DNA from 2 places in the Pseudarthrobacter sp. SL88 genome. Region 2 is predicted to be linked to the other one. Evidence: predicted binding sites of a transcription regulator. Region 2 holds the regulator's gene; the other holds the start of a gene.
The links. Region 2 encodes Rex, which represses fermentation and respiration genes when NADH is low (regulators of the CRP and FNR family bind a similar motif). Its sites were predicted from a motif close to CTTGTGAANNNNTTCACAAG; they were not measured.
Positions count from the first base shown of each region.

Region 1: the regulator Rex is predicted to act here: its motif matches at 12,186-12,205, upstream of OVA06_RS14950 (queuosine precursor transporter).

Region 1 covers NZ_JAPPRD010000001.1:3,311,405-3,326,435, forward strand. Annotated here, with positions in the region: gene OVA06_RS14900 (iron ABC transporter substrate-binding protein) at 1-888, shown strand, start outside; gene OVA06_RS14905 (ABC transporter permease) at 893-2,485, shown strand; gene OVA06_RS14910 (ABC transporter ATP-binding protein) at 2,482-3,675, shown strand; gene OVA06_RS14915 (glycoside hydrolase family 32 protein) at 3,672-5,666, opposite strand; gene OVA06_RS14920 (YdeI/OmpD-associated family protein) at 5,849-6,457, opposite strand; gene OVA06_RS14925 (VOC family protein) at 6,604-7,347, shown strand; gene OVA06_RS14930 (NUDIX hydrolase family protein) at 7,357-7,896, shown strand; gene OVA06_RS14935 (DUF6707 family protein) at 7,984-9,030, shown strand; gene OVA06_RS14940 (SRPBCC family protein) at 9,079-9,804, shown strand; gene tgt (tRNA guanosine(34) transglycosylase Tgt) at 9,949-11,253, shown strand; gene OVA06_RS14950 (queuosine precursor transporter) at 11,349-12,062, opposite strand; gene OVA06_RS14955 (TetR/AcrR family transcriptional regulator) at 12,252-12,908, shown strand; gene OVA06_RS14960 (TIGR01777 family oxidoreductase) at 12,950-13,861, shown strand; gene OVA06_RS14965 (hypothetical protein) at 13,858-14,283, shown strand; gene OVA06_RS14970 (hydroxymethylpyrimidine/phosphomethylpyrimidine kinase) at 14,354-15,031, shown strand, end outside.
Region 2 covers NZ_JAPPRD010000001.1:663,433-678,463, forward strand. Annotated here, with positions in the region: partial or broken gene OVA06_RS02955 (bifunctional aldolase/short-chain dehydrogenase) at 1-1,281, shown strand, start outside; gene OVA06_RS02960 (rhamnulokinase) at 1,278-2,777, shown strand; gene OVA06_RS02965 ((Fe-S)-binding protein) at 2,782-3,585, shown strand; gene OVA06_RS02970 (LutB/LldF family L-lactate oxidation iron-sulfur protein) at 3,585-5,057, shown strand; gene OVA06_RS02975 (LutC/YkgG family protein) at 5,054-5,707, shown strand; gene OVA06_RS02980 (acetylxylan esterase) at 5,717-6,736, shown strand; gene OVA06_RS02985 (3-deoxy-7-phosphoheptulonate synthase) at 6,990-8,093, shown strand; gene OVA06_RS02990 (helix-turn-helix domain-containing protein) at 8,276-8,488, shown strand; gene OVA06_RS02995 (30S ribosomal protein bS22) at 8,681-8,779, shown strand; gene OVA06_RS03000 (HAD family hydrolase) at 8,858-9,676, opposite strand; gene OVA06_RS03005 (glutaredoxin family protein) at 9,765-10,019, shown strand; gene OVA06_RS03010 (redox-sensing transcriptional repressor Rex) at 10,110-10,814, shown strand; gene OVA06_RS03015 (hypothetical protein) at 10,861-11,760, opposite strand; gene OVA06_RS03020 (hypothetical protein) at 11,873-12,337, opposite strand; gene OVA06_RS03025 (YceI family protein) at 12,492-13,040, opposite strand; gene OVA06_RS03030 (histidine phosphatase family protein) at 13,243-13,923, shown strand; gene OVA06_RS03035 (TlpA family protein disulfide reductase) at 13,960-14,538, shown strand; gene OVA06_RS03040 (cytochrome c biogenesis CcdA family protein) at 14,554-15,031, shown strand, end outside.

The DNA of each region.
Region 1 (15,031 bases), 2.6 Mb from region 2:
ACCAAGGAATGGGTTGACGCCTTCACGGCTGAGACCGGCATCAAGGTGACCATGCGCCAGGGGTCGGACACCGAGCTGTCCAACCAGATCATCCAGGAGGGACAGGCCTCCCCCGCCGATGTCTTCCTCACGGAGAACTCCCCGGCCATGACGCAGGTGGAAAACGCCGACCTGTTCGCCGATGTGGACAAGACCACCCTGGAGCAGGTCCCCACGGAATTCCAGCCCTCCACGGGCAAGTGGACCGGCATCGCGGCCCGCTCCACCGTCCTGGTCTACGACAAGGCCAAGATCTCCGAGGACCAGCTCCCCAAATCGATGCTTGACCTGGCCAAGCCGGAATGGAAGGGCAAGTGGGCCGCTTCCCCCACCGGCGCGGACTTCCAGGCCATCGTCTCGGCACTGCTGGAACTCAAGGGCGAGGACGCCACCGAGGAATGGCTGCAGGGCATGAAGGAGAACTTCAAGGCCTACAAGGGCAACAGCACCGCCATGAAGGCCGTCAACGCCGGCGAAGTGGAGGCCGCCCTGATCTACCACTACTACTACTACGGCGACCAAGCGAAGACCGGCGAGAACTCCAAGAACGTCACGCCGTACTACTTCAAGAACCAGGACCCTGGCGCGTTCCTGTCCGTTTCCGGCGGCGGCGTGCTGAAGTCGTCCAAGAACGCTGCGGCTGCGCAGGAGTTCCTGAAGTTCGTCACCGGGAAGAAGGGCCAGGAGGTCCTGAAGAACGGCACGTCCTTCGAGTACGCCATCGCCTCCGACGTTCCCGCCAACGACAAGCTGGTCCCCATCAAGGACCTGCAGGCCCCCGCGGTGGACGCCGCGAAGCTCAACTCCGAGAAGGTCACCGACCTGATGACCAAGGCAGGACTCCTCTAATTCCGTGACCACCGATCTATCGGCTCCCCCTTCGGGCGGGAGCACGACGACGGCGGGCCGGGGCAAGCGCCCCCGCCCGCCTTTCGGCGTTTCAGCAGTGTCCATCGTGGCGGTGCTGATCGCCCTGTTCTCCCTCGTTCCCCTGGGGTACGTGGCCTACATGACGGTGGCAACCGGATGGGACACCGCCGTCGGGCTGATCTTCCGGCCGCGCGTGATGGAGCTGCTGCTGAACACGCTGTTGCTGACCATCATCACGGTTCCTCTGTGCCTGCTGCTGGGGGTGGCCGGCGCCTGGCTCGTGGAGCGCACCAGCCTTCGCGGCCACCGGATCTGGGCGGTGCTCCTGGCAGCACCGCTGGCCATCCCGGCGTTCGTCAACAGCTACGCCTGGGTCTCGGCGGTGCCCTCGATGGGCGGGCTGTGGTCCGGCGTCCTGATCGCCACGCTCTCCTATTTCCCCCTGGTCTACATTCCGGCAGCGGCGTCCCTGAGCCGGCTGGACCCGGCCATCGAACAGTCCGCCGCCGCCCTGGGCCTGGGGAACTGGGCCACCTTCTTCCGGGTGGTGCTCCCCCAGCTCCGCATCGCGATGACCGGCGGCGCGCTGCTGGTTTCACTGCACCTGCTGGCCGAATACGGCGCCTTCGCGATGATCCGGTTCGATACCTTCACCACCGCGATCATGGTGCAGTACCAGTCCACCTTCAACGGCGCCGCCGGAAACATGCTGGCCAGTGTCCTGGTGTTCTTCTGCCTGCTCCTGCTCGTGGCCGAAGTCCGGAGCCGCGGCACCGCCCGGTACGCCCGGATCGGGCCGGGCGCCCAGGCCCGGGCACTGCGGCTGCCCCTGCACGTTTACCAGCTGCCGTCCCAGCTGTTCCTCCTGGCCCTGACGGCACTGGCTTTGGGACTTCCGCTGTTCTTCGTCCTGCGCTGGACCGCACTCGGCGGGGCCCCGGCGTGGGCTGCCGACGAGTTCCTCCCCGCCCTCCTGGCCACCCTGGGCTACGGCCTGGCCGGCGCGGCCGCCACCATCGTGGTCGCCTTCCCCATGGCCTACCTTGCGGTCCGGCATCCCGGTTGGTTCAGCAAGTCCCTTGAGCTGTCCAACTACATCACCAGCTCCCTGCCTGGCATCGTGGTGGGCCTGGCCTTCGTGACCGTCAGCATCCGGCTGGTTCCGGGCGTGTACCAGACCGCCGGCGTGCTGGTGGCCGCCTACGTGCTGCTGTTCCTGCCGCGCGCCCTGGTCAGCCTCCGCGCAGGCCTGGCCCAGGCGCCCAAGGAACTGGACGAGGCCGCGCAGTCCCTGGGCAAGCCGCCGCTGGCGTCGTTCATCCGGGTAACCCTCCGGCTCACGGCACCCGCGGCCGCCGGCGGTGCAGCCCTGGTGTTCCTGGCCATCGCCAATGAGCTGACGGCCACGCTGCTCCTGTCACCCAACGGCACCCGCACCCTCGCCACCGAATTCTGGAGCAAGAGCAGCGAGATCGACTACGCCGGCGCCGCCCCCTACGCGCTGCTGATGATCCTGCTCTCCGCACCGATGACCTACCTCCTCTTCCAACAGTCCAAGAAAGTAGCCGGACAGTGACAGCACCATCCACATCGAGGTTGCCGGAGCCCCGGGTCTCCCCGTCGGTGGCGGCCAGCACCAACCCGCACCTGCAGATCACCGGTGTCACCAAGAACTTCGGCCCGCAGGAGGTCCTGAAGGGCGTCAACCTGGCGGTGTCCAAGGGCGGCACCACCGCCATTGTGGGCCCCTCCGGATCCGGCAAGACCACGCTGCTGCGGCTCATTGCCGGGTTTGAGCACCCGCTGGCCGGCCGCATCGCCCTGAACGGCAACACCGTGGCCGGCGACGGCGTCTGGGTCCCGGCCCACAAGCGCCACATCGGCTACGTGGCGCAGGACGGCGCCCTCTTCCCGCACCTCACGGTAGGGCAGAACATAGCCTTTGGACTGGACACCGCCAAACTGTCCGGCGGCCGCCGCGCCGTGGCGGGCCGCGTCAGCGACCTCCTGGAGATGGTGTCGCTGGATCCGGCCATGGCCAAGCGCCGGCCCCACCAGCTCTCCGGCGGCCAGCAGCAGCGCGTCGCCCTGGCCCGGGCGCTGGCCCGCGAACCGGAACTGATGCTGCTGGACGAACCGTTCTCCGCGCTCGACGCCGGTCTGCGCGTCGCCACCCGCCGGGCGGTGGCAAAGGTCCTGGCCGAGGCCGGGGTCACCACCATCCTGGTCACGCACGACCAGGCCGAAGCACTGTCCTTCGCGGACCAGGTGGCCGTCATGCGCGGCGGAAAGCTGGCCCAGATCGGCAACCCGTTCGTGGTGTACACCCGCCCTGCGGACCGGGCCACCGCGGAGTTCCTGGGGGATGCCGTCATCCTGGACGCCTGGATGGAGGGTTCGCTGGCCACGTGCTCGCTGGGCGGCATCCCCGTCCGCCGGCCCCCGGCCCAGGGCCCTGTCCAGCTCATGCTCCGGCCTGAGCAGATCCGGATCGCCGAGGACGGCGACATCCGCGGCGTGGTGGTGGACACGGACTACTTCGGCCCGGAAACCACCGTCCGGCTGAAGCTGGCCGTGCCGCCCGAACTGGCCGGGCGCCCCGACCACCGCTATCCCGGCGGCGGCGAAATCATCACCATCCGCCACTGGAATGCCTCCATCGCCCGGCCGGGCATGGAACTCTGCCTCCGCGTCGTGGGCGAAGGCGTGGCGTTTCCCGCCGAGCAGGGCCCGGCAGCAGGCGGCGCTGCCCCCGTGACGTCCTAGCGGATCGAGGCCAGCGGCGTGACGGCGCCCTTCCGCAGGGTCACGTCGCCGCCGTCCGCCGCGAGCCGGACCTCTTTGGCGCCAGCCGGCGGGAACACCAGGGACGTCAGCGTCTGCCGGCCCCTGTCCGCAAAAACCTCTACAGATGACCGGTCCACGTACACGGCCAGGCGCACCGTGTCACCGCCTGAGCCCGCCGCGGACGCAGCCCCTGGCGAACCGCCGCCTGCGGTCCGGACCTGGCTGTACGCCCCGTCCACCCCGGTGTCGGCGGTGGCGAGAGCATCCCCGTCGCGGGCCACGAACGCCTGGCCTGCCCTGAAGTCGTAGCCCACGGTGGCGTAGGTCTTGCCGGCGCTTTGCAGGAGGATCCGGGCTTCCCCCGCTCCGTTGGCGGGCCTTTCCAGCTCAATGTCCACCTTGAAGGCACCGCTCTCCGGTACCGGCAGTGCCTTCCCGCCGGCCAGGTTCCCTGCCGGCACCTCGCTGGCCTCCCCCTCCAGCGACCGCAGCGCGGGGGTGGGTGCCGAGACCAATGCCGGGCGGCCGCCGTCGGAATTCAAACGGATGTCCCGCACCACGGACGCCGCACCGAACCAGCCGTCAGTGGGCAGGTTCCGGGCGTAGGCCCAGTTGTTCATCCAGCCGATGGCATGCCGGGAGGCCTTGCGCTGGCCGTCCGTCAGGCGGGGATCGTCCCAGGTGACGGCGGCGTAGAAGTCCGCGCCGTCGTCGAGCCACTGGTGGCCCCCCTCCGGCGTGAAGGCCTCACCGTCAAAGCTGCCGGTCCAGTACGCCAGGCCGGTGGTGCGGCCTTCCTCTGCCCCGTTGGCGCCGGCGGCGAGGACCCAGGTGCGTTTGGCGGGGTCGCCGTCCACGTCCATCTGGAAGAAATCCGGGCATTCCAGGATGCCCATCCCGTCCTGCTCGAACGCGGAAACGTACGTCCACTTCTTCAGGTCCAGCGAGGTGTAGAAGCCGATCTTGTGGCCCTCGGCGAGCAGCATGAGCCACTGGCTGTTCGCGTCGTCCCAGACGATCCGCGGGTCGCGCCAGTGCTCGGCGCCGGGGTTGTCCATGACGGGATTGCCGTCGTAGCTCTTGAAGCTGTAACCGTTGTCCGTTGAGTAGAACAGCGACTGGCGCTGCACGCCGGCATCCTGCTGCGTGAGGACGGCGATTACGGCGCCCCGGCCGAACCCTGCGGTCCCCTCTGCGTCCACCACCGCGGAGCCTGTCTCGATGTCGCCCAGTCCGTTGCGGAACTTCCCGATGGCCACGCCCTCGTTCTTCCAGTGCACCAGGTCGGTGCTGGTGGCGTGGAACCACTCGGTGCCGTTCCCTTCCGGGTAGTCGGCGTTGTAGAGGTAGTAGTAGTGCCAGAGCCCGTCCTTGAGGAACGGCCGCTGGGGGTCATTCATCCAGCGCTGGTCCGGGGTGAGGTGGTAGGCGGGCCGGTAGCCGGGATCCTTCGCCGGGGCCGCCAGCGCGGCGGCGGCCGGCGCCGGGAAAGCCCTGCCGTTGCCCAGGTCCGCGAGGAGGGCATCGCGGGCCTCCGTGCTGATGCAGTCCGGCAGCGGGACACCGCCGGCATCTCCGGACACCGTGTCCGACGCACTGCTCCGCAGGTAGACCTGGCCCTCCACCCGTGCCGCGGCCAGCCAGCCCGTCCCGCACTCGATGCTCCGGACATCCTCGGCGCCGTCCGCCGGGACCTCCTCCCCCCGCTCGAACAGCGTCCGGTCATTGCCCTTGAGCCACAGCGAGGCGTACCTGCCGGACCGGTCTTTTGACGCTTCCTGGGCGGCCGCCACCCCGCCCAGGACCCGCCCGGCCGTAGCCTCCGGACCGGTCCGCGCCTGCCCGGCCAGGACCAGGGAAAGAACCACCACGACGACGGTCGCCACCGCCACCGCGGCCCACAGGAAGGGGCGGCGCTTCAGCGCCGTGGCGAGCGCAGTGAGGGTGGTGCGGGGGGATTTTGGGGGCATGGCTTCAATCCGTCGCTGAACGCGCAAGTGCCGCCCCCCGGGGTCGGGGAACGGCACCAGCGCAAGTTAGCCATCAAATTTACCGGTTCGCTGCCCAGAACCCAACTGCGCAGCCATCGCCGCACGTCAGTGGCGTAACGTTTTGGCACCAGCGCCGCCAAGGACATGGATCTGCGGCCCGCTTAGGGCTGCGGAGCGTCGCCGGGGCGCTTCTTCTGCGGGTACGGTGCCTCGCCGCGGGCCAGCATGTCGACGAAACCCGCGATCTTCCGCTCGCGGGTGGCGGCCTGCTTCACCGAGTTGGTCCGGTAGATCAGGGCAAAACGGTTCGTCCTGGTCAGGACATCGAACATCGCCTGCGCCGCCGGAACCGCGGCAATGGCGGCGGCCAGGTCCTCGGGAACTTCAGCCGTGGCCTGCCCGCCGTAGGCCTTGTCCCAGCGGCCATCCGCTTTGGCAGACTCCACAGCCTCCCTGCCGGCCTCGGTCATCCTGCCCGCTTCCTCCAACCGGGCAATGTGGCCAACATTCCGCGCCGACCAGGGGCTCCGCGGACCCCGCCGGGTCATGCGCTGGAAGGAAGTTTCGTCGTCGCGCCGCCTTCCCTGCCCGTCGATCCAGCCAAAGCACAGGGCCTCGTCCAGCGCCGCGGCGTAGTCGAGTTCCGTCACCGTGCCGCCCTTCTTATGCAGCACCAGCCAGACCCCCGGACTGCTCCGGTGATTCTCCTCAAGCCAGGCGCGCCAAGCAGCCGCATCAGGCACCAGCAGTTCGTCGAGTTCAACAGCCATGGCCCTATTGTGCCCCTGCCCTCCGACATCACAAGGCCGGGACCACCACGGATGCACCAGCCCAACAGTCACGTCCGCCGGCACGGCCCAGGCGGCCCTGTGCCATCATGGGCGTATAGCCCCGATTCCGAGCTTAAGGACTCCCAATGCTCCGCGTCCGCCCCCTGCACTTCACCTCCCGCATCGACGACTGGGAACGGTTCCTCACCGCGTTGGGACTGGTCCTGACCGAAGGGGACGGCGGCTTCCGCGTCTTCGACTCCGTGGCCGGGCGGCTGGCCGTACACAGCGTCCCGGAGGGAGATCCGCTGGACGGCACCACCACCCTTGCGGTGGAAGTGGGCGATCTTGCGGAATTCGCACGGCGCACCAACGAGTCCGCAGCGGAGGACGGGGCGGACGGCAGCACCCCCGCCGAGCTTGTCACCGCGGACCACGGTGACGCCTGCCGGATCACCGGGCCGGACGGTTTCAGCTTCCTCGCGGACCTTGCCGGGAACGGAGCCCCGGGCGCCGACGCCGATCAGGCGCTGGCCGTCGTCGCAGTGTGGTTCACCCAGGACGCCGACGGCGCCGCCCGGACGTTGCGCCACGTCGGCGCCCGCCCGCGGCCCGTGCCGGATGACGACGAAACCGCAGACTTCACCGCCAAGAACGGCGGAGTCCTGATGGTCCGGCCGGCCTCCGGCCCATCCCGCTCAGGGCTGGGTTTCGAGTACGACGGCGGCCTGGAACCGGTGCGGGAACGGCTCGCCTCCGCAGGGTTCCAGGTGAGCGTGACGGAGGAAGCGTTCGGCAGCACACTGCACGTGGCCAACCCGGACGCCACCGTGTTCGCCGCCAGCGTGCCCGCCACGGTGTGGATCTCCGAGCGCCGCCCCATGGGGTAGAACTTAACCATGAACGTGCGCACCCCTGACCCGAATCCCGGCTGGCTCTCCGAAGAAGACCTTTTTGAGGCGCGGGGCCGGCTGCCCATGGTTTATGTGGAAGCGGTCCCGGTCAGGCTGGACCCGCTGGGTTACGTCAACGAAGTGGGCACGCTGCTGCAGGCCGACGATGACGGCACCATGGTCCGGTCCCTGGTGTCCGGCCGGGTGATCTACCGTGAAACCATCCGCGCCGCACTGCTGCGGCACATGGAAAAGGACCTGGGCCCCCTGGCGTTCCCGCAGCTGCCCATCAGCCCGGTGCCGTTCACCGTGGCCGAATACTTCCCGGCGCCGTCCCAGACCGGTTTCACCGATGAGCGGCAACACGCCGTGTCCCTGGCCTACGTCATCCCGGTCACCGGCGAATGCGAACCCCGCCAGGACGCCCTGGAACTGACCTGGATGACCCCTGACGAAGTCCTCAGCCCGGGTGTCCAGCTCGAGTTCAGCGGCGGCCGCGGCGGCCTCATCCGTCAGGCACTGGCTTTCGCGGGCGTCGGCTCCTGACATCCCGCGGGGACGTGGGGGTCCCCGGTTTCAGGCACCCGGCTTTGTAGACTGTAGGGCGGACCGCAAGAGAACTTAAGGACTCCCATGACCGAAACACCGGCCCGGCAACATCGCGGGCAGCCGGCTGGATCACTGACCACCGGCAGCCACATCCTCCTGCCCGACGGTGAACGGACGGCGGAAATCCACCAGCTGGAGCTGCAACGGGATGACTTTGGCGTGCCTGCCCTGGTCCTCGCCAGCCTGACCGGCGGGGGAACCCTCCGCATCGCCGCCGGCAGCACTGTCACCCTCGTTAACGCAGCGGACGACGCCGTCACGCACCTTCCGCGGGCACTCGCCCCGGAGGGGACAGCACCAGTGTCGGAGGCCACGCGCCCAGCCGATGCCGCGGCAGGCACGGAACCCCGGCAGGAGCAGCCCGGCGGTGAGTCCGCAGCCAACGCCCAGGTGCCCGCCGTCGTCGTGCCTCCCCTGCCGGCGGCTCCGCCCGCAGCCAACGGGCCCGGCGAAGAGGAGCTTGCGCTGATCCCCACGCCGGACGGCACCCCCGAATCCGTCGTGGAAGCCGCAGCTGAAGCGCACCCTGATGCCGTGGGCGTCCTGCTGCTGACGGACCGCCTCTCCAAGGGCGTGAACTTCAAGTCCGGCAGCTGCCTGAAGGACCTCACAGACCTCGCGCACGAACTGTTCGTCACGCTGAAGGACGCGGAGGGCGCGCTGTCCATCGCAGACCTCCTCACGGTCCTGCCCTACGACGGAAACCCCGGGCGCTGGGCGTCCGTGGAGGCATCCCTGGCGCTGGCCAGCTACATCTGCCGGCAGGACGGCCAGGACGAACGCGCGGCGGTGTACGAGAAACTCATCCGCACCCCGGAAAGCCAGGAAACGGATCCGTTCAAGGCCCGGATGGCGGCCAAGGTACGGCAGCGCTCGCTCAACGAGCCCAACCTGTACGACAAGGAAATCTTCCGTTCCATCGACAATTCCAACCATGATGCCGAGCGTGAGTGGCGGCTGCTGCGGCTGGAGTCACTGCTGTTCCTGCGGGCGCACGGCGGGTCGGAAACCATCGGCATGTCCGAGCTGGAGCGCCGGATCGGCAACGAACTTGAGGCCGTCCGCGCCTGAACAAATTAGCCCTACCCGGGCACAGGACAGAGTTGTAGATTCGGGGCTATGACGAACAATCTCAGCGTAGTGATCAACGCCGATGCGCCGCAGGTCTGGAACATGCTGCGTGAACCGTCCCGGGTGGCCCAGTGGCATGGCTGGCAGGCCGACGACCTTGACGCCGAAATCAAGGAAATCTACTTTGCCGACAATGTGCAGGAAGCAGCGGACCACACCAGCCTGACCGTGCACGGCGGCGACACGTTCGAGCTGCATCCCGTGGCCGGCGGGACCCGGGTCAACGTCACCCGCGGGGCGCTGGACCACAACTCCGAATGGGCTGCCTGGGACGAGGACATCACCCAGGGGTGGCTCACGTTCCTGCAGCAGCTCCGCTTCGCGCTGGAGCGCCACCCCAATGGCACGCGGCACACGCTGTTCCTGCAGCTTCCGGGCGGCCCGGGCTCCGCGATTGAAAAGCTCGGGCTCACCGACGTCCCGGCTCCGGGTGAGGACTACAGCCTCACGTTGGGCACGGGCGAGGAGATCTCCGGAAAGGTCTGGTACCGCAGCAACCACCAGGTGGGGCTCACCGTCCACCACTACGCCGCGCACGGCGAGGGGCTCCTGGTGGTGACGGACCAGCCGGTTATCGAAGAGCTGCGGCCCGACGGAGGGTCCATGGTGATTGCCTCCACGTACGATCTGGGAGCGGCGAAGGTGGACGCCATCCGGTCCTCCTGGGATTCGTGGCGGCAGGCCCAGTATCCCGGGTCGGAGCCGGTCAGCTGACAGGGCGCTAGCTGACTCTCTGGTTGACGGGGATAGGCGTTCGGGCGCCGGGGCGATTACCGGTGATAGGCGTTCGGCTGACCGCGCGGTTGCCGGCGGGGCCCGCTTTGTTGGTGCCGGCCGGTTTGCTGGCACACTGGTACGGTGCCAGCCAACCCCGCCCCCGCAACAACGTCTGATCCCGCGCTTCCCGCGGAGCAGTCCGCATTCTCGTTCACGGTGGGGACCCGCCTGGGTGAATCCTGCCCGCCGTCGGCCGCCCAGGTCTCGGAGAACGGCGGGGAATTCCTGGGCCGCACCGGCACCATCACCACCCCGCACGGAGAGATCCGCACTCCGGCGTTCATCGCCGTCGGGACCAAGGCCACCGTCAAAGCCGTCCTGCCTGAGTCCATGGCCGATCTTGGCGCGCAGGCTCTTTTGGCCAACGCCTACCACCTCTACCTGCAGCCGGGCGCGGACATCCTGGACGAGGCGGGCGGGCTGGGCGCCTTCATGAACTGGGCCGGCCCCACCTTCACCGATTCCGGCGGGTTCCAGGTGATGAGCCTGGGTTCGGGGTTCAAGAAGGTCATCGACATGAAATCCGTTGATGCCTCCGGCCCGGACGATGCTGTGGCCCCCGGCAAGGAACGCCTCGCACATATTGATGATGACGGCGTCTGGTTCAAGTCCCACCTGAACGGGGACCGGCACCGCTTCTCCCCCGAGATTTCCATGCAGGTCCAGCACCAGATCGGCGCGGACATCATGTTTGCCTTCGACGAGCTGACCACACTGCAGAACTCCCGCGGCTACCAGGAGGAGTCGCTGGAGCGCACCCGGCTGTGGGCCGAGCGGTGCATCGCCGAACACTTCCGGCTGACCGGCGAGCGGGTGGGCAAGCCGTACCAGGCGCTGTTCGGCGTGATCCAGGGAGCCCAGTACGAAGATCTGCGCCGGAAGGCCTGCCGCGACCTCGGCGCCATGCCGTTTGACGGGTTTGGGATCGGCGGGGCGCTGGAGAAGGAAAACCTGGGCACCATCGTTCGGTGGTGCAACGAGGAACTTCCCGAGGACAAGCCACGCCACCTGCTGGGCATCTCGGAGCCGGATGACATCTTTACGGCCATCGAGAACGGCGCGGACACCTTCGACTGCGTCTCCCCCACCCGCGTTGCCCGCAACTCCGCGTTCTACCACCCCACCGGCCGGTACAACCTCTCCGGCGCCAAGTACAAGCGCGATTTCGGCCCGCTGCAGGACGGCTGTGACTGCTACACCTGCCAGAACTACTCGCGGGCGTACATCCACCACCTGTTCAAGGCCAAGGAAATGGTGTCGGCGACACTGATCTCCATCCACAATGAGCGGTTCGTGGTGAAGATGGTGGACGACGCCCGCCTGGCCATCGAGTCCGGCACCTTCTTCGACTTCAAGGCCGAAACCCTGGCGAACTACTACTCCTGAGGGCAGTGAGGCGGCCTCCCGCCGTCGAAATCGCTGGAAGGGTCCGGGGACGCCGCTCCGGCCCTGTGTGTCAGGCGGCTGGGGTCCGGCGGGGCCTAGCCGTAACTCGGTTCGCGCTTCTTGACCCAACCGATAACGAGGGTGGTGACAGGGACGAAGAGGAACTCCACCAGGGTCTTGTAGAGGAATCCCGCCACCACGTAGTTCAGGAACATGCCAGCATCGGTGATGCCGATGACGGACGCGGCAATGCTGCAGAAGATCAGTGTGTCCACGAACTCGCCGGCCCCGGAGGACCCCATCAGCCGGGCCCACAGCGACTTCTCGCCCGTACGTGTCTTCATCTTCACCAGGATCCACGAGTTGATGGTCTGGCCGGCGAGGAATGCCAGGAGCGAGGCCAGCACGATCTGTGGCACGGGGCCCAGTGCCCCCTCCAGTGCGGACTGCTTGGCGATGCCGTACTCGTCGTCGAACCCGGGCAGGGCGATGATCACCCAGTAGCAGAGGGACGCGAAGACGGACAGTGCGAAGGTGGTGAAGATGGCCTTGCGCGCCACCTTGAAGCCGTACACCTCGCTGATGACGTCACCCAGGATGTAGGCGAGCGGGAACAGGAAGAAGCCGCCGTCCGTCACGATGGGGCCGATCGCCACACCCTTCGATGCGCCGATGTTTGACAGGATGAGCACCACCGCCATAACGGCCAGCATGATGCCGAAATACGGCGAACCGATCGAGGCGAATTTCGCAGGAGATTCCGGCGAGGTGGTTCGGGGCGCGGCGTTGTGTCCTGGGGCAGCAGGCATGGAGGAGATCCGTTCGGAGTGGTTCGCTCGGCGGCCGCGGAACCGGGCCGCCGGCTGTATTAGCACTGGGGTCAGTCCATTCTCCCACCGCCCCGTCCAAGGACGTGCGAGGGGGCACAGCAGAAACTGAACACGTTCAAAAGATGTGCCATACTTGTTCTTGAACACGTTCAAATTTGGGGGAATCAGTTGGCTGCGAAGAGTGAGCAGACCCGGCAGAAGCTGGCAGAAGTGGCCTTGCGGATGTTCCGGGAAATCGGCTTCGAGAAGACCACCATGCGTGCCATCGCGGCCGAGGCCGGCGTCTCTGCAGGCAATGCCTACTACTACTTCGAATCCAAGGACAGCCTGGTACACGAGCTCTACGTCCAGGTCCAGGCGGAGCACGCCGAGCGCGCGGCCGGAGCGCTGGCCACCGCGGGCGGACTGGCAGAGCGGCTCAAAGCCGTCCTGCACGCAGGCCTGGACGTCATGGCCCCCTACCACCGGTTCGGCGCGGACTTCGTGGCCACGGCCATCCGCCCTACCTCCCCCCTCAACCCCTTCTCTACGGCATCAACCCCCGCCCGGGAAGCCTCGCTGGAGATTTTCCGGCAGGCGGTGGACGGTGCCCGGCCAGCGGTCCCCAAAAAGCTGCGCAGCGATCTGCCCGAACTGCTGTGGCTCTGCTACATGGGGGTCACGCTGTTTTGGGTCTACGACACTTCTGAAGGGCAGCAGCGCACCAGGCGGCTGGTCGATGGAGCCGCGCCGCTGATCGCCCGGGGACTGGGGCTGGCCCGCGTTCCCGGCGTAGGCAAGGTCCTGGACGACGTCCTCAACCTCAGCCGCAGCGTCCGCAGTTAGGCAGGCGGCAACACATCGTGGAAAACCAACAAGGGGGAAAAATGCGCAGCACCAAGACGGTGGTACTCGCCGGCGCTTCGGGTTTCATCGGCAGATACGTCCGGTCGCGTTTCGAGCAGGACGGCTGGGCCGTGCGGACCATCGGACGCAAGGGAGCGGGGAGTTCCTCGGCAAGCTGGAACGACGACGACGCCCTCACCAGGGTGCTCAACGGCGCCGACCTCGTGGTCAACCTCGCCGGACGCTCGGTGTCCTGCCGGTACAGCGCCCGTAACCGTACCTCGATTCTTGAGTCACGGGTCCGGACCACCGAGGCACTGGGCCGCGCCATCGCCCGGTGCCAGGAACCGCCGTCGACGTGGCTGAACGCCAGCACCGGGACTATCTACCGGGACGCCCGGGACCGGCCGCAATCAGAGAACGACGGCGAGCCGGGCACTGGATTCTCCGTGGACGTGGCCCGCGCCTGGGAGACTGCCCTGGATGCTGCGGCCACGCCGGAAACCCGGAAGATTCCGCTGCGGATCTCTATTGTCCTCGGCCCGGGCGGCGGGGCGCTGCGGCCGTTCGCCAACCTCGCCAGGCTGGGCCTGGGCGGGCACATGGGCGACGGCAACCAGAAATTCAGCTGGATCCACGTGGAGGACCTGTACCGGTGCATGCGGTTCCTGCATGCCCGGACGGACATCACCGGCCCGGTCAACGTGGCCTCGCCGGACGTGGTGAGCAACCACGAGCTGATGCGGCTGGTCCGCCGCGCCTACGGGAAGCGCTTTGGCGTGCCCACTCCTGCCTGGCTCCTGCGCGCGGGCGCCGTGCTGATCCGCACCGAAACGGAACTGGTGCTCAAGAGCAGGTGGGTCCTGCCGCAGAAGCTCCTGTCCGCCGGGTTCATCTACCGCCAGCCGGAACTCGGCGGGGCCCTCCAGCAGGTTGCCAAGGGACGGGTGTGAGCAGGCCGCGCCACGTGGTCCTGGGTACATCGTCCTTGGCCGCAGGCGCGCTGGTGAGCCTACTCTGCCTGGCCATCGCCCTCGCTTTCACGAGCGGCAGGGACTGGTTCCTGCCCATGTTCCTGGCGACGCTCGTCTGGGGAGCCGTACCGGCGGCGGTCCTCGCATTCTGCGCGGGGGCGCCGCTGGGAATCCTGCTCCAGCCTGTACGGAACCAGTGGCTGCATGTTGCCGCGTTTGGCGGCCTTGGCGCACTCATTGGCACGGGTCTCGCCGCGTTGAGACCATGGTCCGGTTTCAGCGCCGGCTTCATGCTGTCCACGGCATTGATGATGGGCGGCGCCGTGGCCATCGGCCGCCTGGCTGTTTGGCGGTTGGTCCGCGTGGATCCCGAGGAGCACCAGGCGCCCTTGTCGGCCTGAACACGGAAGCCGCGGGTCGCCTGTTCAGCAACACAAGGCAACGCACGACGCCGGATGGCAGGATGGTGGGATGACTTCCGTTTCCACCGGCGCATCGCCGTCCGCCACCACTCCGGCCGTCGTCCTCACCATCGCAGGGTCCGAAGCCACCGGTGGTGCCGGGGCACAGGCCGACCTGAAGACCTTCCAGGAACTGGGCGTCTTCGGCATCGCCAACCTGACCTGCATCGTGTCCTTCGACCCGAAGGACAACTGGAACCATCGCTTCGTCCCGGTGGACCAGCAGGTGATTGCCGACCAGCTGGAGGCGACGGCGGCGGCGTACGGACCGGCGTCGGGCGCCCCCTCCGTGCTGGACACCGTGAAAATCGGCATGCTCGGCAGCCCGGCAACCATCAGCACGGTGGCCGGTTCCCTGAAGGCTAACGGCTTCGGCAACGTGGTGCTGGACCCGGTGCTGATCTGCAAGGGCCAGGAGCCCGGCCACGCCCTGGACACGGACCAGGCCCTGAAGGCCGAAATCCTGCCGCTGGCCACCTTCGTGACCCCCAACCACTTCGAGGCAGAATCCCTGAGCGGCCTGGAGATCACCGACGTCGAGTCCCTCAAGGCTGCCGCTGTCCGCATCCACGAACTCAGCGGCGCGGCGGTCCTGGCCAAGGGCGGGGTACGGCTGGAAGGCCCTGACGCCGTCGACGTCTTCTTTGACGGCGAAACCCTCGAGGTCCTCAGCGCCCCGAAGGTGGGC
Region 2 (15,031 bases):
AACCGCAGCTGGGGCACTTCAGCGATGACGCCGTCGTCCTCGACTTCCTCGAAGCCGCCGAGCACCCGCGCCTCGGCGCCCTGGGCACCTCCTGCCCCGGACCACTTCCTGCGCACCAAGGTCAAGCCGCTGATCCTGGACCTGCCCGCCGACGCCTCCATCGAGGACTCGGTCTCACGGCTCACAGAACTCCACACGGCATACCGCGAGGACTACCAGGCGTACTACAGCCGCCACGCGGATGCGGACAGCCCGGCGCTGCGCGGCGCGGACCCGGCCATCGTCCTGGTGCCCGGCGTGGGCATGTTCTCCTTCGGCGCCAACAAGCAGACCGCCCGCGTTGCCGGCGAGTTCTACATCAACGCCATCAACGTGATGCGCGGCGCCGAGGCGATTTCCACCTACGCCCCGATTGAGGAATCCGAGAAGTTCCGGATCGAGTACTGGGCACTGGAGGAAGCCAAGCTGGCGCGGCTGCCCAAGCCGAAGTCCCACGCCACCCGCATCGCTCTGGTGACCGGCGCCGCGTCGGGCATCGGCAAGGCCATCGCCACCCGCCTCGCCGCGGAAGGCGCCTGCGTGGTCATCGCCGACCTGAACCTGGAGAACGCCGAAAAGGTGGCCGAAGAGCTCGGCGGCCCGGACGTCGCCATCGGCGTCCAGGCCGACGTTACCGACGAAGCGCAGGTTGCGGCCGCGATCGACGCCGCAGTGCTCGCGTTCGGCGGTGTGGACCTGGTGGTCAACAACGCCGGCCTGTCCATTTCCAAGCCGCTGCTGGAAACCACGGAAAAGGACTGGGACCTGCAGCACAACGTCATGGCCAAGGGCTCCTTCCTGGTGGCCAAGGCCGCCGCGAAGGTCATGATCGCGCAGGGCCTGGGCGGGGACATCATCTACATCTCCTCCAAGAACTCCGTGTTCGCCGGCCCCAACAACATCGCCTACTCCGCCACCAAGGCAGACCAGGCCCACCAGGTCCGCCTGCTCGCCGCCGAACTGGGCGAGCACGGTATCCGCGTCAATGGCATCAACCCCGACGGTGTGGTCCGCGGCTCCGGCATCTTCGCCGGCGGCTGGGGCGCCAAGCGCGCCGCCGTGTACGGCGTGGACGAAGAGAAACTGGGCGAGTACTACGCCCAGCGGACCCTGCTCAAGCGCGAAGTCCTGCCCGAGCACGTGGCCAACGCCGCCGCCGTCCTCACCAGCAACGAACTGTCCCACACCACCGGCCTGCACATCCCCGTGGACGCCGGAGTGGCCGCAGCCTTCCTCCGGTGAGCACGTTGATCAACGATGCCGACGGCGCGGACACGGCCTCTGGCGTGTTCGCAGCCGTCGACATCGGCGCCTCGTCCGGCCGCGTCATGCTCGGCCGTGTTTCACCGGAGTCCGGGGTGGCCCTGGAAACCGTCCACCGCTTCCCCAACGGCGTGGTGGAGATCGACGGCGGCCTCCGCTGGAACTTCGACGCGCTCTTCGCGGAGGTGCTTGCAGGCCTCCGTACTGCCGCGACGGTGGCCGCCGGGCAGGGCGAACGGATCGCCAGCATCGGCATCGACACCTGGGCCGTGGACTACGGCCTGGTGGACGCTGACGGGAACCTCGTGGCCCAGCCGTTCAGCTACCGCGATGATCGCAGCCGGTCCGCCGTGGAGCCTGTCCACCGGAAACTGGACCCGGAGCGGCTGTACGCCACCACCGGCCTGCAGTTCCTGCAATTCAACACGATTTACCAGCTGGCCACCGAGAGGGAACTCGACGGGCTGCAGGCCCTCCTGATCCCGGACCTCATCGCCTTCCTGCTCACGGGCGCCCGCCGGACCGAGGCCACCAACGCCTCCACCACCGGTTTGTTTGACGCCGTGGCGGGGGAGTGGGCCACCGAATTCCTGGCGGCGCTGGGCTTGCGGAAGGACCTGTTCCCGCCGCTGATCCAGCCCGGCGAGGCGTTCGGCACCCTCCTCCCGGCCATTGCCGAGGAGGTGGGCCTGCCCTCCAGCACCCCCGTAGTGGCCGTGGGCTCGCACGATACCGCGTCCGCCGTCGCGGCCGTCCCGGCTGATACGGAGGGCGACGGCGGCGACTTCGCCTACGTCTCCTCCGGCACCTGGTCCCTGGTGGGCCTGGAACTGCAGCACCCGGTCCTCACCGAAGCCAGCCGGGAGGCGAACTTCACCAACGAACGCGGCGTGGACGGCACCATCCGCTACCTGCGCAACATCGGGGGGCTCTGGCTGCTCAGCGAATGCCAGCGCACCTGGGCATCGGAAGGGTTCCAGCCGGACCTGACGGCCCTGCTGGCCGCTGCCGCCGCGCTGCCCGCCGGCGGACCGCAAATCAATGCGGATGATCCGTACTTCATTGCCCCGGACAACATGCCCGAACGCATCCGTGCGGCAGTCCGGCGCACGGGCGAGGTGCTGCCGAACGATCCTGCGGCCATCACCCGGTGCATCATGGACAGCCTCGCTGCCGGATACGCCCGGACCCTGGCCGATGCCGAACGCCTGGCGGACCGCTCCGTGGGCGTGGTGCACGTGGTGGGCGGCGGATCGCAGAATGCCCTCCTCTGCCAGCTCACGGCCGATGCCACCCGGCGCCCGGTCATCGCCGGGCCCGTGGAAGCCACAGCCCTGGGCAATGTGCTCGTGCAGGCACGGGCGGCAGGCGCCGTGGCAGGCGGCCTGACCGAACTGCGCCGGCTCATCGCCGCCGGAGCCAGCCTGCACCGCTATGAGCCCCTCGACGTCCCCGTTACCGCCTCCCGGAATTGACACTATGAAAATCGCACTATTCGCCACCTGCATCGTGGACGGCATGTATCCGCGGGCTGCCCAGGCCACGGTGGCGGTCCTGGAACGGCTGGGCCACGAGGTGGTCTTCCCCAAGGGGCAGGCCTGCTGCGGGCAGATGCACGTCAACAGCGGCTACTTCAAGGAAGCCGTGCCAGTGGTGGCCAACCACGTCAGGGCCTTCGAATCGGAGGACTACGACGTCGCGGTGGCGCCGTCCGGGTCCTGCGTGGCGTCCGTGAAGCACCAGCACCCCATGGTGGCCCGCCGCGCAGGGGATGCCGGGCTCGAGGAGCGGGCAACCGCCGTCGGGAAGAAAACCTACGAGCTGTCCGAACTGCTGGTGGACGTCCTGGGCGTCACCGACCCTGCCGGACAGTTGGGCTCCTACTTCCCGCACACAGTGACCTACCACCCCTCCTGCCACGGCATGCGCCTGCTCAAGCTCGGCGACCGGCAGGCCGGCCTGCTCCGCGGCGTGGAAGGCCTGGAGCTGCTGGACCTGCCGGAGGCGGACCAGTGCTGCGGGTTCGGCGGCACATTTTCCGTGAAGAACGCCGACGTTTCGTCGGCGATGCTGGCGGACAAGACGGCAAACATCCGCAGCACCGGGGCGTCGGTGTGCGCCGGCGGGGACTACTCCTGCCTGATGCACATCGGCGGCGGCCTCTCCCGGCAGGAGTCCGGTGTGGCCACGCTGCACCTGGCCGAGATCCTCGCCAGCACCGAAGCCGAGCCGGTCGCCGTTCCAGGACCTGCCGGACAAACCGTGAAAGTGGTGGTCAAATAATGTCCCGCACCGCACTGGGAATGCCCGGCCTGCGGCCCGGCTCCGGGAACCTCTTCGCTGAGGAAAAGTTTCCCTCAGCGGCCCGAAGGGAGCTCGGCAACAGCCAGCTCCGCCGCAACCTGAAGCACGCCACCTCCACCATCCGCACCAAGCGCCTCAACGTCACCGGGGAACTGCCCGACTGGGAGGAACTGCGCGACGCCGGCAGTGCCCTGAAGGCCTCCGTCATGGCGCGACTGCCCGAACTCCTGGAAGCCTTCGAAGCCAACGTCACCGCCCGCGGCGGCACGGTGCACTGGGCCCGCGACGCCGATGAGGCCAACCGCATCATCCACGAACTTGTCAAAGCCGAGGGCGTGGACGAGGTGGTCAAGGTCAAGTCGATGGCCACCCAGGAAATCGGCATGAACGAATACCTCGAAGAGCACGGCATCGCCGCCTACGAAACGGACCTGGCCGAACTCATCGTCCAGCTGGACCATGACAAGCCCAGCCACATCCTGGTCCCGGCGATCCACAAGAACCGCACCGAGGTCCGCGACATCTTCCTCAAGGAAATGCCCGGCGTCGATCCCCACCTCACGGACGAACCGCGCCGCCTCGCCATGGCCGCCCGCACCCACCTGCGCGCCAAGTTCCTCACCGCCAAAGTGGCGATCTCCGGCGCGAACTTCGGCATCGCAGACTCCGGGACCCTCAGCGTGGTGGAGTCCGAGGGCAACGGCCGCATGTGCCTCACGCTGCCGGAGACCCTGATTACCGTGATGGGCATCGAGAAACTGCTGCCCACCTTCTCGGACCTTGAGGTGTTCCTGCAGCTCCTTCCGCGCTCCTCCACCGGCGAGCGGATGAACCCCTACACCTCCCTCTGGACCGGCGTCACCGAAGGAGACGGGCCTTCCACGTTCCACGTCATCCTGCTGGACAACGGACGGACCAACGCCCTGGCCGATGAGATGGGCCGCTCGGCCCTGCATTGCATCCGCTGCAGCGCCTGCATCAACGTCTGCCCCGTCTACGAACGCACCGGCGGCCACGCCTACGGCTCAACGTACCCGGGCCCCATCGGCGCCATCCTGTCGCCGCTGATGACCGGCGTCGAAGCCGAGGAGAACGGGTCGCTGCCGTACGCGTCCTCGCTCTGCGGGGCCTGCTACGACGCCTGCCCGGTCAAGATCAACATCCCGGACATACTGGTCCACCTCCGCGGAAAGGACGTGGACGCCCACCGCGGCGGACTCCCGTCCCAACTGGACGTCGGGCTCAAGGCGGCCTCATGGGCGCTGTCCGACGGACGCCGGCTGGGCGCCGTCGAAAAGCTCCTGCCCCTGGGCCGCGCCGCCGCCGGCAAGGACAAGAAAATCAAGAAACTGCCCGGCATCGCCGCCGGCTGGACCCAGAGCCGCGACATCCCCGCGCCCCCGTCCCAGTCCTTCCGCGACTGGTGGGCCAAGGAGCACAAGGAATCATGAGCACCCGCGAACACATCCTCGCCGCCGTCCGCACCGCGCTGCAGGACGCCCCGGCCGTTCCGGACATTCCACGGACCTACCGCCAGGACGGAAACCTCAACGCGGAAGAACGCATCGACGTGCTGGTGGACCGGCTGGAGGACTACAAAGCCGGCGTGACGGTGGTGGACGAAGCCGCTATTCCGGCCACCATCCAGGGCCTGCTCGCCGGCGCGCGCTCCTACGTGGTGCCCGCCGGGCTGGACCCGGCCTGGCTCGCCTGGGAAACGGAACCTTCCAGGGTGAAGTACGACGGCGGCGGGCACGGCGCGCGGTCCGTCACCGACCTCGACGCAACCGACGCCGTCGTGACCTCCAGTGCGGTGACCGTCGCCGAATCCGGGACCATCATCCTGGACGGCAGCCCCGACCAGGGCCGCCGCGCCATCTCGCTGATCCCGGACCACCACATCTGCGTGGTCCACAGCCGCGACATCACGCAGATCCTCCCCGAAGCCCTCCGCCGTCTGGACGGCACCCGCCCGCTCACCATGATCAGCGGCCCCAGCGCCACCTCGGACATCGAACTCGAACGCGTCGAAGGCGTCCACGGGCCACGCCGGCTGGACGTCATCATCACCAAACAGTCCGGGAAGCTTCCCGCGTCGTAGGATCTAGCCATGCCCCTCTTTGACCTTCCCCTGGCCCAGCTCCGCGGCTACACCTCCGACGTGACACCGCCCAACGACCTTGCAACGTTTTGGGACACGACCATCGAAGAGGCGCGGGCCTTCCCGCTGGAGGCCGCCTTCGAACCTGTCGAGAACTACCTCACACTCATCGACACGTTCGACGCCACGTTTGCCGGTTATGGCGGGGCCCCGATCAAAGGCTGGCTGCATCTGCCGGCCAACCGCGAACCGGGTGCACGCCTGCCCGTAGTGGTCCAGTACGCCGGCTACTCCGGTGGCCGCGGCCTGGTCAACCAGGACACCCGGTGGGCCCAGGCGGGCTATGCGCACTTCATCATGGACACCCGGGGACAGGGTTACGGTGGCCTCATCGGCGACACTCCGGACCCGCACCCTTCCGCCGGGGACGTAGCCCACGCGGGCCTGATGACCCGGGGCGCCGGAAGCAGGGAGGGCTACTACTACCGGCGTGTCTACGTGGACGCCTTCCGGGCCGTGGAAGCCGCCCAGTCCCATCCCGGCGTCGACCCCACCAAGGTGGTGCTGGCGGGCGTCAGCCAGGGCGGCGGCATTGTGGTGGCCACGGCAGGCCTCGCGGCCGGAAGGCTCGACGGCGTCATCGCCGCGCTGCCCGACGTCCCCTTCCTGCAGGACTTTCCGCGCGCCATCGACATCACACCCCGCGGCCCCTACCCTGAAATCGCCCAGTTCCTTGGCCGCCACCGCGACCGCTACGATTCCATCCTCGAGGTCCTGCGGTATTTCGACGGCGTCAACCTGGCCCGCTGGGCAACGGTGCCGGCGCTCTACTCGGTGGCGCAAATGGATGACGTCTGCCCGCCGTCCACGGTCTTCGCCAGCTTCAACGCCTATGGCGGGGGAGATGCCGGTTCTTCCGGTACCGGAGCGGCCAAGGAGATCGAGGTCTACCGGTTCAACAACCACGAAGGTGGCCAGGAGCACCAGTGGATCAGGCAGCTGTTGTTCCTGCGCAAGATCTTGGGGTAGGCGTCCCGGGCAAGCCCGGGACGCCATATGACGGGGCTGATTTGGCGGTTCGGCTGGCGTGAGCCTATGGTCTTCCCATGACTAACCGTTGGTATGCGTATTTTTCGTTGGCTCTGGAGGGGCCCGCGTCTAACTGACACGCATCCAACTTTCCTTCAGAGCCAACAGGGCAGAGATTATTCTCTGCCCTTCGCCGTTTCTCCGGCGGGTTCTGAAATCCGGGCCCGCTTCCCATCTGGAACAGGACCCGAACATGAGCACCGCAACAGCAGCAGCAGCACAATCCACCTCGAACCTGCGCGTCAGCGAATTCACCCCGCTGCCCACCCCTTCCGAACTGATCGCGGACCTGCCCCTCGACGCACAGGCGGCCGCCGTCGTCGAACGCGGCCGCGATGAAGTCCGCGCCATCATGGACGGCGTGGACGACCGCCTGCTGGTGATCGTGGGCCCGTGCTCCATCCACGACCCCAAGGCCGGGCTGGAATACGCCCGCCGGCTGGTCAGCCAGGCTGAAAAGCACAAGGAAGACCTCCTGATCGTCATGCGGACGTACTTCGAGAAGCCGCGCACCACCGTGGGCTGGAAGGGCCTGATCAACGATCCGCGGCTGGACGGCAGCCACGACATGGTCACCGGCCTGCGGACCGCACGCCACTTCCTCCAGCAGGTCACCGCCCTGGGACTGCCCACCGCCACCGAGTTCCTCGAACCGATCAGCCCGCAGTACATGGCCGACCTTATTTCCTGGGGCGCCATCGGGGCCCGCACCACCGAGAGCCAGATCCACCGCCAGCTGGCGTCCGGCCTGTCCATGCCGATCGGCTTCAAGAACGGGACCGACGGCGGCCTGCAGGTTGCCATCGACGCCTGCGGCGCCGCTGCGGCAGCCCAGGCGTTCCTGGGGATCGACGGTGATGGCCGGGCCGCGCTGGTGGCCACCGCAGGCAACCCGGACACGCACGTCATCCTCCGCGGCGGACGGAAGGGCCCCAACTACTCGACGGCAGACGTCGAAGCCGCCTCCGCCACCCTGGCAGGCAAGGGACTGAACCCGCGCCTGATCGTGGACGCCAGCCACGCCAACAGCGGCAAGAGCCACCACCGGCAGGCGGAGGTTGCCCTGGAAATCGGTGCGCAGCTCGAAGAGGGTGGCCCCGCCGCACAGGCGATCGCCGGCGTCATGCTCGAAAGCTTCCTGGTGGGAGGCGCCCAGAACCTGGATGTCGTGGAGCACGCTGCGGGCCGGGACGAGCTGGTCTACGGGCAGAGCGTCACCGATGCGTGCATGGAGTGGGACGTCTCGGCGTCGGTGCTGGAGCAGCTGGCCGCCTCAGCCCGCAAGCGCAGGGGCTGACGGGGCCAACGGGAGGGGTGGGGCGCCGGGCAAATAGGGGGACCCCACTACTTTCACTTCTGCCACAGGAACATCTAGAGTATCTGGATAGGTGGTTGGTGGATGGCTCAGCATCGGAACACCGCATTTGGTACGACCCGGGGGTCCACTGTGTCCATCCGTCAGCAAAGGAAAATAGGGAAATGTCCGCAGAACAGAACTTCTCGAACGCGAAGTTCCTGACCGTGGCAGAAGTTGCCCAGGTCATGCGCGTCTCCAAAATGACCGTCTACCGCCTGGTCCACTCCGGTGAAATGCCGGCAGTCCGCTTTGGACGCTCCTACCGCGTGCCCGAGACTGCGGTGGACCAGTACCTCAGGGGCGCCGTGGTGGACGGGCAAGCAGGCACCGCCTGAGCCGGTTGCGCCGTAAATCCGGTACTTGTGCCGGTTGTCCGCGGCGGCGGTTAGATGCCGCCCCCCGGAAGCGGTACGCTGTTAAGGAACGTTTTACGTCATTGTAAGAATCTGTCAGTTGTTCAGTTCGTAGCTTTGTCCGCGGACCATTTCCATCAGACAGGTACTGCATCTAGTTTGTAAGGAACTTTCGTGGGTTCAGTTATCAAGAAGCGTCGCAAGCGTATGGCCAAGAAGAAGCACCGCAAGCTGCTTCGCAAGACCCGTCACCAGCGCCGCAATAAGAAGTAGAGATACTTCGAACAGCGTGGAAATGCCCGCCGCCTTCCAAGGTGGCGGGCATTTTCTTTTGCCCTCAGAAGCGCCGGGTTAGGCCCGGGGGCCGCGGATCCTTGCGAAGCCCTTCCAGAGGCCGTACACGGCGCCGCCCATGGTTGCAGCCTTGAGGCCGAACGTCGCAGCCCGGCGGCCGGCGCGGAAGTCGTACACCGGCCAGTTGTTGTCGCGCGCGTGGCGGCGCAGCTTGGCGTCCGGATTGATGGCTACCGGATGGCCCACCAGGGACAGCAGCGGGATGTCGTTGTAGGAGTCGCTGTAGGCCCAGCAGCGCTTGAGGTCCAGGTCCTCCTCGTCAGCGATGCCCTGCACCGCCACCGCTTTGGCAGAGCCGTGCAGGATGTCTCCCACCAGCCTGCCGGTGTACATCCCGTCCGAGACCTCGCCCACCGTTCCCAGCGCCCCGGTCAGGCCCAGCCGGGTGGAGATGACTGTCGCAACTTCAATGGGGGTGGCGGTGACCAGCCAGACGCGGCGGCCCACCCTGAGGTGCTGTTCGGCCAGCGCCTTGGCCCCGGGCCAGATCCGCGAGGCGATCATCTCGTCGTAGACCTCTTCGCCCAGCGCCTTGATGTCCTCCACTGCGATGCCGGCAGCGAGGGTGAGCGCTGAATCACGGACAGCGTGGACGTCGTCGATGTTCTCGCCGCGGGCCACGAACTTGAACTGCTTCCAGGCGAAGCCGGCTGCCTCCGCCAGCGTGAATGCCCCCCGCTGGTGCATCTTCCGGGCCACGTGGAACAGGCTGGCGCCGCGCATGAGGGTGTTGTCCACATCGAAAAACGCCGCCTCGCCCGGCTGCGGCGCAGCGACCGGCCGGGTCACAACGGCGACGTATTTCTCCTCGGGCATGGACTTGAGTCTAGTCAATCCACCGGGCGGCCGCGGTCGGCGTGCCGGGCGGGGTGTGGGCGTGCTTCAACGGCGCTACCGTTAAAGCATGCCCACACCCCATGTTGTCCTGGTCACCAAAGCGAACTGCCACCTGTGCGAAGACGCGCGCGACGCCGTCGGCCGGGTCACTGCCGCACTGGGCCTTAAGTGGAGCGAAGAGTTGGTGGACAACCAACCGGAACTGCGCGAACGCTATGCGGAGGAAATCCCCGTGGTCCTCGTGGACGGCGTGCAGCGCGACTTCTGGAAGATCGACGAAGCCCGGCTGGAACGCGTCCTGCAACGGGCCATGGCGCAGTAGGGGCGCGGTCCGACGTGACGGTACCTGCTTTGTTGGCACCGGCGATGGGGCTCTAGAGTGGAGGCACAACGCGATGCAAGGGAGGGGCTGGTGACTTCGCTGGACTCAACTCCCCAGGCCGTCCCGGACCTGCCGGACGCCACGGGTACGCCGGCCAAGCAGATTCCGCCCGCAGCGGTGGCACGGCTGACGATCTACCTCCGCGCCCTCAACACGCTCCTGGCCGACGGCATCGAGCGGGTGTCCTCCGAATCACTGGCCGAAGCCTCCGGCGTGAGTTCCTCCACGCTCCGCAAGGACCTTTCGCATGTAGGTTCCTACGGCACCCGCGGGGTGGGCTACGAAGTCCAGTACCTGAGCCGCCATATCGCAGCCGCACTGGGCCTGACGCACGACTGGAAGGTCGCCATTGTGGGCGCCGGCAACCTGGGCAAGGCCCTGGCCCGGTATGGCGGGTTCGAGTCCAGGGGATTCGACGTGGTGGCCATCTTCGACGCCGACCAGATGGTGGTGGGAAACGAAGTGGGGTGGCTGCGGGTCAGCGATGTCGCGGACCTGGAAGCGGTGTTGCACCGGACCGGGGCCAACATGGTGGTGCTGGCGTTGCCGGCATCCGTAGCCCAGGGGGTCTGCGACCGGGTCGTGGCGGCCGGCGTGCGGAGCGTCCTGAGCTTCGCCCCTGTGATGCTGCAGGTCCCCGAGGGCGTCAACCTGCGCAAGGTGGACATGGCCACCGAGCTTCAGATCCTTGCCTACCACGCACAACGGGCGCAGGCCCCGGAGCAGACTGCCTGAAAACCGGCAGGTCCGGAACCCGCGCCCGCGGGAGTGGAGCTAAGGGTCAGCGGCCGTACGGGCTGCCGAAACCGCCACCGTAAGGGTTGGCGAAGGGCTGCTGCTTCCGGAAGTACGGCGCAGCGGCCGGCAGGTACAGCAGCACAATGGCCGCGATGCCCAGGACGGTGCCGAGCGTACCGAAGGTGGGGATACCAAACAGCCCGAAGACCGACAGGCCCGCGAAGACCGTTCCCAGGATGCGTGCCCAGTTCTTGCCCTTGCGGACAAAGAAGGCCACCAGGAAGTACAGGCCGGCGCCCAGGATGGCGAATACCACCAGGGTTCCGCCAATGAAGCCCTGGACGTCGTCGTATGTCACGCCGGTGGCGCCGCTCGACTCCATCTGGTCCTCGAATGTCTGGCGGAACACGGGGTCGTTAAGCTGGCCGAGGCCCGTCAGCATGGAAATCACGAAAATGGCTGCGGCCGCGAGCAGGAGCCAGAAGGAAATGTTGACCAGCTGGGGAACCCCGTTGCTGCCGGCCGGCTGGGGCTGCTCAGAAGGGTAGGGGGACTGGCCGTACGGCGACTGGCCGAACTGCTGACCGTTACCTGGAGCGTTCTGGCCGAACTGCTGTCCGTAGCCCTGGCCGTACTGCTGGCCCTGCTGGGGTGCCTTCTGCCCGTACTGCGGGGCAGCCGGTGGCTGCGAACCGAACTGCTGGCCCTGCTGCGGCGCGTTTTGCCCGTACTGCGGAGCGTTCTGGCCGTACTGCGGCTGGTCCTGGCCCTGCTGCGGCGCGTTTTGTCCGTACTGTGGTGCGTTTTGGCCATACTGCGGGGCGTTTTCGCCAAAGCGCGGCGGCTGGTTGCCGGCATCGCCGTTGGTGTTCGAGCTGCCGGTGTTTGAACTGCCGGAGTGGGGATCGTTGGATCCCGGCGGCGGGACGGGGGGAGTGCTCATGAGCGGTCCTCTATTCATGTCGGCTTACAGGTGGGTTGCCGAGGATCGGTCCAGTGCCCCTACCCCCAGCATGACTTAAGACCACCGTACCCCCGGCCGCCGCCCTTGGGGGTCATTCGGAAGAGGTATTCCGGCGCGGACTTCCGCGGAACCAGGCCTGCGCCTTCGGCAACCACATCAGGACGGTTGCAGCCAGCGCCACCACGAACGCCACCCAGTTCCCGGCCTGGCCGGTGCCGGCGGAGCCATTCACCACGGCGAGGCCAAGGGTGATGGCCGCCAGCACAGTGAGGGCCACCCGCGCCCAGGACCGCCCTGCCTTCATCTTGAGGGCGAAGACCATCTGGGCCGCCCCCACCGCGGCGGCCAGCAGCATCAGCACCACCACGCCCATGGCAGCCGCCGGTGCCGCGGCGAACAGGACCAGCGAAGCCAGCATTCCCAGCAGGCCTCCCAGCAGGGACAGGACTCCGCCCACAAACCAGATCCAGAAGGAGACCTTCAGTTCAAGGGGCAGCCCGGCGAGGGAAAACATCGCGGCAGCCCCGCTGCGGGGAGCGCTGGGGGAGTTGCTCATGGCGTTCACTGTAGCGCCGTCGTCGTGCCTGGCCGGGCCTCACGCTCCCGTGCCGCAGGGCTGGGCCGGGAACTGCGCAAGGGGTCCTGCTTAAACGGGAAACCCCGGCCCGCCCTGAGGGCGGCGCCGGGGTTTCGCCCGAAGGATTCGCTGCTTACGCGGCGGGGGCGATGAACGCGAGTTCCAGGTTGATGGCAACCTTGTCGCTGACCAGCACGCCGCCGGTCTCCAGGACGGCGTTCCAGGTCAGGCCGAAGTCCTTGCGGCTGATGGTGGTCTCTGCGGAGACGCCGGCGCGGGTGTTGCCGAAGGGATCAACCGCCACGCCGTTGAACTCGGTTTCGAGGGTCACGGGGCGGGTGACACCCTTGATGGTGAGGTCGCCGGTCAGTTCGTAGCTGTTGCCCTTGGCCACCAGGCCGTTGGACACGAAGGACATTTCCGGGAACTTCTCCACGTCGAAGAAGTCCTCGCCCTTGACGTGGCCGTCGCGGTTGGCGTCGCCGGAGTCGAAGCTGGCGGTGTTGATGGTGGCGGCGATCTTGGACTGGGCTACGTCCTCGGCGAGCTCGAGCGTGGCGTTGGCGTCGGTGAACTGCCCGCGCACCTTGCTGATGCCGGCGTGCCGGACAGTGAAGCCGATCTCGCTGTGGGAGTTGTCGAGGGTCCAGGTGCCGGTGGTGACGTCTGCGGGAAGTGCCATGGTGTTGCTCCTAGTGTCTGCGTGCCTGCGGGATTCTGCTGTTGAAGCTTCATCGGTTGAAGTCTCAACTAACTTGCTGCATCCAGTATAAACATGCATTTGCATCTTTTGTTCCCGTCAGCGGAACATTTCTTCAAAAACTTCAGTTCTACTCTTTGTAGAAGATTTCGGATCGCAGGCCATCTTTGAGAAACTGGTAAACATGCCCCAAGCCACTGTCCATCTGCTCCGCCACGGCGAGGTCCATAATCCCGACGGCGTTCTGTACGGACGGCTGCCCGAATTCCACCTCTCCGAACTGGGGCGGGAGATGGCCCGCATGCTTGCCGGGCACTTCCGGGAACAGGCGGAAGCCGGCGCCAGGATCACCTATCTTGCTGCCTCTCCGCTGGACCGGGCCCAGGAAACGGCAGCCCCCACGGCAGAAGCATTGCGCCTGCAGATCCACACCGACGCACGCATCATCGAAGCCGAAAACTACTTCGAGGGCATGAAGGTCACCAAGGCCGAACTGCGCCGGCCGAAGCACTGGCCGCGGCTGGTCAACCCGCTGCGGCCCTCCTGGGGCGAGCCGTACAAGCAGCAGGCATCCCGCGTCATGGCGGCGGTCCAGGAAGCACGCCTGCGCGCCATCGATTTCGCCGGCGGTGACTACGGCACCAACGGCCCCGAAGCCATCATGGTCAGCCACCAGCTCCCCATCTGGGCCACCCGCCTCAGCGCGGAGGGCAAACCACTCTGGCATGACCCGCGGAAACGCGAATGCACCCTCACCTCCATCACGTCCCTGGTGTTCGACGACGACGGCAGCCTCCTGCGCGTCCAGTACAGCGAACCGGCGGCGTCCCTTCTTCCCGGTGCCGCCAGCACCCCTGGAGCCTAAGCAGTGACCCACAACAACCTGACCCCGCGCCGGAGCGTGCTGGCTGCCGGCGGCCTCGCCCTAACCGCGCTCACCATGGGACTATCGGGCTGCGCCCAGGAAGACGCCCTGGCGAAGCAGGCCAGGGCCGGGGACAACAAGAACTATGTGGCGGGCGACGGCTCCGTCACCGAGTTCGCCGTAGCGGACCGCAAGGACGCCATCCAGGTCAACGGCACCCTCTTCAATGGCACCACGGTGACCCCGGCAGACTTCCAGGGCAAGGTGACCATCCTGAACTTCTGGTTCGCCGCGTGCGCCCCGTGCCGGGTGGAAGCGCCCATCCTCGAGGAGCTCCACCAGGAGTTCAAGGACCAGGGCGTGCAGTTCTACGGCGTCAACCTCCGCGACGAGAAGGCAACCGCGGAAGCGTTCGATAAGACGTTCAACCTCACCTACCCCAGCTTCGACGACAAGGACGGCGGCGTGCTGCTGTCCGTGTCCGGGCTGGTTCCTCCCGGCGCGGTCCCCACCACCCTTGTCCTGGACAAGCAGGGCCGCGTGGCTTCCCGCGTCCTCGGAGAAATCCAGAAGGGCACCCTGAAAGCCCTGATCACCGCCGCCGTGGCTGAGTAGCGGCGGCGCGTTCCCGTGAACAGCCCCTTCGCCGAAACCATCCTGAACGGATCGATCCTGCTCGCCATCCCCGTGGCGCTGCTGGCCGGCCTGGTCTCGTTCCTCTCTCCCTGCGTGCTGCCCCTTGTCCCGGGCTACCTGGGCTACGTCACCGGGCTCAGCGGCGTGGACCTGCAGAAGCAGCGGCGGGGCCGGATGTTCCTGGGCATCGGGCTGTTCGTGCTGGGTTTCTCCGTGATCTTCGTCCTGCTGGGCGGGGCCTTCGGGCAGCTGGGCACCCTGATCACCGGCTCCCAGAACGCCTGGATCACACAGGTGCTCGGCGTGCTGGTCATCATCATGGGAGTGGTCTTCATGGGTGGCCTGGGCTGGTTGCAGCGTGACGCCAAGATCCACGCCAAGCCGCCCGCCGGCCTGTGGGGTGCGCCGCTGCTGGGCCTGACCTTCGGCCTGGGCTGGGCACCGTGTATTGGACCCACCTACTCCGCTGTCC